DNA from 3 places in the Edaphobacter acidisoli genome. Region 3 is predicted to be linked to each of the others. Evidence: riboswitches for the same ligand, from Rfam matches in the RefSeq annotation. Region 3 holds a riboswitch; each other region holds the start of a gene.

Region 1 (2,266 bases), 2.4 Mb from region 3:
CCTTGCGCTTGCCTCCCTGGTTCACCGCCGCAACCGAGCTGTCCAGCGTCCGCAGCCACGGCACAATCCCATTCGAAAGCCCATTCGTCGCGCGAATCAAAGACCCTTCCGAGCGCACCCGATGAAACGCCAACCCAATCCCTCCCGAGAACTTCGAGAGCAGCGCCACATCCTTGTACGAGTCGTAGATCGACTCCAGTGAATCCAGCGGCGAGTCATGCAGGTAGCACGAAGACATCTGCGCGTGCTTCGTACCGGAGTTGAACAACGTCGGAGAGCTCGGCAGATAATCGAGCGACCCAATCAGCCGATAGAAATCAATCGCTTCACTTGGCGTCCCCGCAAGTCCACAAGCCACACGCAGGAAAAAATACTGCGGCGTCTCAATCACCTTGCGCGACAGCGGATCGCGCAGCAGATACCGGTCATACACCGTGCGCAGGCCAAAGTACTCAAACCTGTCCGAGAGCTGCTCATCAATCGCATGGTTGAGCTTCCTCGCATGAACGCGCACAAACTCCGCCGTAGCCGGATTGATCACACCCTCGCGCTGCCCATGCTCAATCGACTGCGAGAACGAGTGCAGGTTCTGCCCCGCAACTTCTTTGATCACCGTCCCCAGCAGCAACCGCGCGGCGAGCTTCGAGTACTGCGGCTCCTCCGCAATCAGCGACGCCGCCGTATCGATCGAGATCGCATCCAGCTCGCGCGTCGTCGCGCCATCGTACAAGCCGCCAATCGTCTTGCTGGCCACGCGCATCGCATCCACATGCGACAACCCCGACGAGCATCGCTGCACCGCGCGAACAATTTTATTGACATCGACCGGCTCAAGCGCGCCATTGCGCTTGCGCACATGCATCGTCGGCATCTCTTCGTGAACTGGAAAGCCAGGCAGCACGCCCGACAGGCTGGACTGAGTAGTGGCCATCGAACCCTCCCTGCCGGCGAAGGGGGAAGAAGCAAACAGCAGCGCTCCTCAGCGGAGCGATAGCCACTGCCACTTCACCTCCCCTCGGAGGCGTAAGCGAATGTCTTCGTGGCAGGTCTTCGGACTCGCAGGCACCCTACTTGCTCCAGCTTCCCGGCCGTCAAGCCAGTGCTTCGAACAGAGCTTTCGTTCCTGCTCACCGCTGCGGGGCAGTTCCGGCTTCTCACCGGATTCCCTTTTCAGCCCAATCTCTCAATCAGGCCACCGCGAAGTAAAACCACTCTATCATGAGATTCAGAAACCGCAAGCCCCCATATCTTGCGGTATCTGTGCAAATCTCAACCCCAGCCAGATGAATCCAGTGGAAAGCTATTTGCGTCGACGAAATGCCAGCAATTTCATAGCACGACGCTCCGATCGCTGCGTCGTGCCGGGGATTTTGCTCGTCCGATGAGCACCGTCACGCCACATCGCGCCAATCAAGAATCACCTTGCCCGAGTTCCCCGACCGCATCGCATCAAACCCAGCCTCGTAGTCGCGCCAGTTCAGCCTGTGCGTAATCACAGCCGAAATATCAAGCCCGCTCTGCAGCATGACAGTCATCTTGTACCAGGTCTCATACATCTCGCGCCCATAAATCCCGCGCAGCGTCAGTTGATTGAAGATCACCTGGTTCCAGTTGATCGAAATATCCTGCGACGGAATCCCCAGCATGGCAATCTTCGCGCCATGGCTCATATTCGCCAGCATGTCGCGAAACGCCGCCGGATTGCCCGACATCTCCAACCCCACATCGAAGCCCTCATGCATCCCCAACTGTTCCTGCACCTGCTTCAGCGTAGTCGAGCGCGGATCGACTGCCCGCGTCACTCCCACCTTCTCCGCAAGCGCACGCCGATACTCATTCGGGTCCGAGATCACCGTATACCGCGCACCCGCGTGCTGCGCCACAGCCGCAGCCATAATCCCAATCGGCCCCGCTCCCGTCACCAGCACATCTTCGCCCAGCACCGGAAACGCCAACGCCGTATGCACAGCATTCCCCAGCGGATCAAAGATCGCCGCAATCTCATGCGAGATCCCCGGCGCATGCTGCCAGATATTCGACATCGGCACCACAACATACTCTGCAAAAGCCCCATTGCGATTCACGCCCACCCCAAGCGTGTGCGCGCAAAGGTGGCGCCGCCCGGCGAGACAATTCCGGCACCGCCCGCAGACAACGTGCCCCTCACCACTCACAAGCTGACCAATCGCAATATCGGTCACATTCGAGCCAACAGCCACAACCTCGCCGACAAACTCATGACCAATCGTCAGCCCCTGTTTGATCG
Region 2 (2,266 bases), on a different contig from region 3:
GCTGGCTCTGCCCTGTGTACTGCACGGACAAGCTATACCAAACGGGTCCGCAGTACAGGACATCGGTAGAATTGAAGTCGGGGCGAACTATAACTTTTTTCATGCCAACGCGCCTCCGGGACAGTGCGGATGCTTCAGCCTGAACGGCGGTAGCGGAACTTTTATCTATAACATGACCCCAGCGTGGAGTGCAGTGGCTGACATTATGGTGGCTCACGCGAATAACGTGAATAACTCGGGCCAGAATATTACTATTTTTAACTATCTCTTCGGCCCTCGGTATTCGGTGCGCCGGTATAATCGGTTCGTTCCGTATGCCGAAGTGATGCTCGGTGGTGCAAAGGAAGATGTGAATTTTCAGTTCACCATCAACCGTAACGCATTTGGTTTTCTCGGCGGTGGCGGAGTCACCACAACGTTGAAGCCAAGACTGGGTCTCACGATTATTCAGGCTGACTGGGTGCATACTCGCATTCCGAACGCTGTGAACGATCGTCAGAATGATATTCGTATCAGCACTGGTATTACCTACCGTTTTGGAGTGCACTAAACGGGGTTGCTTCGGCAGGCATTGCAGAGCATGCTCACGTGCTCTATTCGGAGATGCCATTAGTGCCACGCAGCCAATGCTTTGCATTGGCAGACTCAACATACTAGACTCGAAGTAGGTGGAAGAGTGGCCGAGTGGTTGATGGCTCCGGTCTTGAAAACCGGCATACCCGAAAGGGTATCGGGGGTTCGAATCCCTCCTCTTCCGCCAGTAGACTAGTAACGCGAGGAATGGCGGTCCGATGCGATGTCCTTAAAGTGTGTCGATTTGTAGCTGCCCCTCTACTCCGCTCAAGTAAACTACTCGCATGCAGGTCAAACCGCCCATTGGCGGTTTGTTAAACGGGAAGCTGGTGTAAATCCAGCGCTGTCCCGCAGCGGTGATGGGAACGAAACGTTGCATGGCGAAGGCCAGCGCACTGTCTCACTTGAGATGGGAAGCGGCAACAGAGTAGGACGTCCAAAGTCCGAAGACCGGCCTGCAGCCACCGCCGTGGAAGCGTTGATCGCTGACTATGGGTGCGCTTGAGGACACCGCTCTCGTGGATTGGATCGGTAGCCACTGCTAGTTCCTGCGCTATGCGTAGTGGATTTGCCTGCGCACAGGTGGTTCTTTCGTTTTGAGGAGAGAACCAAATGTTTGAAGGAAACTTATCGAAATCTATTGGAAAATTGAAAACCGCGAATCTGGGTTTTCCTAGGATGGGACGTCAACGTGAACTGAAGTTTGCTCTGGAAGCTTACTGGTCGGGAAAGCGTGTCGAGCAGGAATTGATGAGCACGGCTGCGCAATTGCGAAGAGAGCACTGGAAGCTGCAGCAAGTGGCTGGGCTCAACTCTATTCCATCGAATGATTTTTCTCTTTACGATCAGGTCCTTGATGCACTCGTCCTCGTAGGCGCAATACCTGAACGCTTTGGTAGTGGGCCCGTCACGCTGGAGCAGTACTTTCAGATGGCACGGAACAGTCCCGAACAGTCGGCGATGGAGATGACGAAGTGGTTTGACACGAATTACCACTACCTCGTTCCGGAGTGGAGTGAGGGCATTTCGTTCAACATCGACACAAGGAAGCTGCTCAACGAAGTGCACGAGGCACGCGATCTCGGAATTGAGACAAGGCCCGTACTGATTGGGCCATTGACGCTGCTCCTGCTTGGCAAGGGAGTCAATGGATTTGATCCAATGGCGCTATTGCCGAAGCTAACCACTGCCTACGTGCAGATATTACAAGTACTCGAAGCAGAAAATATCGAATGGGTTCAGGTCGACGAACCCATGCTTGTGACTGATCTCGATGCAAACGTTCAGAGTGCTTATCGGCAGGTTTATTCAGAGTTGAAAAGGGTTCCAGTCAAACTCATGCTGACTACCTATTTCGACACAATCGGCGATAATTTGCGAACAGCAATTGAACTTGACACTGCCGGTCTTCACATCGATGTAGTTCGTGCTCCTGAACAACTCGAAGAAACTCTGCAGGCATTGCAACCTGAGCAGGTGTTAAGTGTGGGTTGCGTCGAAGGGCGCAATATCTGGCTGACTGATTTCTTTTTGGCCACGCCGCTGTTACGTAAAGCCGTCCGCCAACTCGGCGCCGACCGAGTGATCGTTGCTCCGTCGTGCTCCTTGCTGCATGTCCCACACGATCTTCGCAGCGAAGCGGAGTTGTCACCACGCATCAAAAGTTGGCTGCGCTTTGCCGAAGAAAAGCTGG
Region 3 (2,266 bases):
TGCTGGGGGCTTTGTAGACGCTTGGATAACTGGAGCCGTAGCTCGCTCCGTACTGGAAGATTGCCTGGCCGGTGACGCTGTACCCATTTGCTCCAGTGATGGTGAGGGGCTTTCCAAGATAGAGGTCGGTGTTTGGATCGTAGATGCCGGTAGGCGCGTAATCGGTGTATTGGTAGTTGAGTCGGAGACCACCATAGCGGATCTGATTGTGCCAACGGTTGGTGGTCTGGTTGTTCCAGATGGCAGAGTAATAGTTCTCCTGCTCCTTGTAGCCTGCTGCATCGGCGATACCGTAAAGCTGTATCGTGTTTGGCTGACCGGCAGCTACAGCGAGATGGCGTACGGTAAAGCGCAGGTTGTTGTCGGTGTTCGGTGTCCAGCCAAAATTGCCTACATAGGTTGCGTTGTGGAACTGGTCGCGCGGCAGATTGTTGCGCGTGTCCATGCGTGAGAACTCTGAGAGGTAGTCGAACTGACGGAAGAGTCCGCTGGCAGAGACTGCCTGGCTATAGGTTCCGAAGTTTCCTGCATCGCCCGCATAGGTGAATAGTGGCAGCCCTGTTGTGCCGCGAGCGGTTGTGAGACTGACAACACCGGCGAGTGCGTCGGAGCCATAGAGTGTGCTGTTCGGCTGACGCAGGACTTCAATCTGATCGACTCCAACGGTGGCGAGGTTGGCGAACTCGACCGCGCCCCCGATGTCGTTGGCTGGTACACCGTCGATGAGCACTTTGTTGGCGTTGCTGTTACCACCACGGATGTAGAGAGCGGTGGTGCCCCCAGCCTGTCCGCTCTGCGTGAGTTGAAGTCCAGGAACGAGACGTAAGGGATCGGCAACCTGTGGAGTGTAACGAAAACTGTCAGAGGTCAGGACCGTAACGGGCGCTCCAACTTGCGCTATTGGCGTTGGGGTTCCAGTGGTGACTGTTATTTGCTGCGTGAGTGTTCCCGTCGCAAGAGTGATGTCGATATTGGAGTTTATGAATGGGGTGGAGAAGATGGGCTGACTGATTGAGGTTTGAAAGGTGGGCGCTGTGGCACGGACGCGATAGATGCCGGCTGTTTTTACAGGCAGGACATATTCTCCGGCCTGGCCGGTTGTTGTAGTTGCAGCCACTGTTGCGCCGCTGAGCAATTCAACTTTGGCGTGGACGACTATTGCTCCTAAGGGATCTTTGACGGTTCCACGAAGCGTGCCCTGGGCGGTGGCCTGGATTGAGGATAGCAAAAGCGCAATGACGAAAAAGCAAATTGCGCGGACGATTGCCCGCGAAGCATGAAGTGTTGAACGCATGGTCCCCCCTCGGGATAGGTGAGGCAAGGCCGGTCTCCTGACTTTGCGCATCATCGGCTCCGGAGCAGCCTTCCCAGAACCGTTTGGTTCCAGTGGCTTCAAGCAGCATCGCTCGGATCCTCTGCGCTTACAGTTACGGGGTAGTGGCGGATTCGCACCGCGCTTCCCGACACCTCGCCGGTGGGTTAACAGTTACAAGCTGGGCAGTCCAGCTCAGAACGAAGAAGTGGGAAGAATAAACAGCGCTCGTGCCAGCGGGACTGCTGGCGAGAATGCTCTTCAGCTCTCCCTTCGGAGCTGAATGAAGCCCGGTTGGCCTCTGGCAGGTCTCCTGACTCTGCGCTTCAACGAAGTTTCGACTCACCTTCCCAGGGTTTCAGCCCCAGTGGCTTTGAACTGAATGTCGAAGTTCTCCACGCTCACAGTTACGGGGTAGTGGCGGATTCGCACCGCGCTTCCCATCACCAGATCTAAAGAGAGGGTATCTCGCATAGGAAGGCAGGGTCAACCGCCCGGGTCTTGCATGCTGTCCAGGACGCATGTGTAAGAGCGTCCACGAGCACGTGTATCCCCACTTTTATCTTTGTGGTTCACTTCTACAACTTTGGTTGGTGTTGATGCACATGGCGTGCCATACCCCGCATGAATGCTCCACGCCATGATGTTTCAGGGTGCAAGATTCCCAATTTGGAAACTGCGCTACCTCAGCGTTAGGAGTGTTCAACCGACACGACTCAAAAAGATTTGCCTGAAATGCCATGGCACGGGGCGTAGAGATTAATGCTTTTGTGCTGCTCTACCGGGATCACGATTCGAGCTTACCCGGTCTCGCGCTTTGTTCAGAGTCTGTCCGGTGCCGTGCAAAACTGCCACGGCTTCGCAATAAAACCGCTCAATTGGTTGTTGTTGAGCAACGTAGTTGGGCCCCCTGATTAGCTGACGTACACGCTTGCTGCTTGCACCGAAAGGTTT

What was found. Region 3 has a riboswitch for cobalamin ahead of IEX36_RS13040 (TonB-dependent receptor). Riboswitches for the same ligand answer to the same signal wherever they lie in the genome.
Region 1: it holds a riboswitch for cobalamin, as region 3 does, so the genes downstream of both, IEX36_RS03365 (ribonucleoside-diphosphate reductase subunit alpha) here and IEX36_RS13040 (TonB-dependent receptor) in region 3, are expected to answer to the same signal.
Region 2: it holds a riboswitch for cobalamin, as region 3 does, so the genes downstream of both, metE (5-methyltetrahydropteroyltriglutamate--homocysteine S-methyltransferase) here and IEX36_RS13040 (TonB-dependent receptor) in region 3, are expected to answer to the same signal.

Annotation. Positions count from the first base shown of each region.
Region 1 covers NZ_BMJB01000001.1:831,295-833,560, reverse strand. Annotated here, with positions in the region: gene IEX36_RS03365 (ribonucleoside-diphosphate reductase subunit alpha) at 1-931, opposite strand, end outside; cobalamin riboswitch at 1,025-1,215, opposite strand; gene tdh (L-threonine 3-dehydrogenase) at 1,392-2,266, opposite strand, start outside.
Region 2 covers NZ_BMJB01000002.1:113,200-115,465, forward strand. Annotated here, with positions in the region: gene IEX36_RS13505 (outer membrane beta-barrel protein) at 1-550, shown strand, start outside; tRNA gene IEX36_RS13510 (tRNA-Ser) at 671-760, shown strand; cobalamin riboswitch at 845-1,046, shown strand; gene metE (5-methyltetrahydropteroyltriglutamate--homocysteine S-methyltransferase) at 1,186-2,266, shown strand, end outside.
Region 3 covers NZ_BMJB01000001.1:3,204,535-3,206,800, forward strand. Annotated here, with positions in the region: gene IEX36_RS13040 (TonB-dependent receptor) at 1-1,294, opposite strand, end outside; cobalamin riboswitch at 1,305-1,486, opposite strand; cobalamin riboswitch at 1,599-1,778, opposite strand.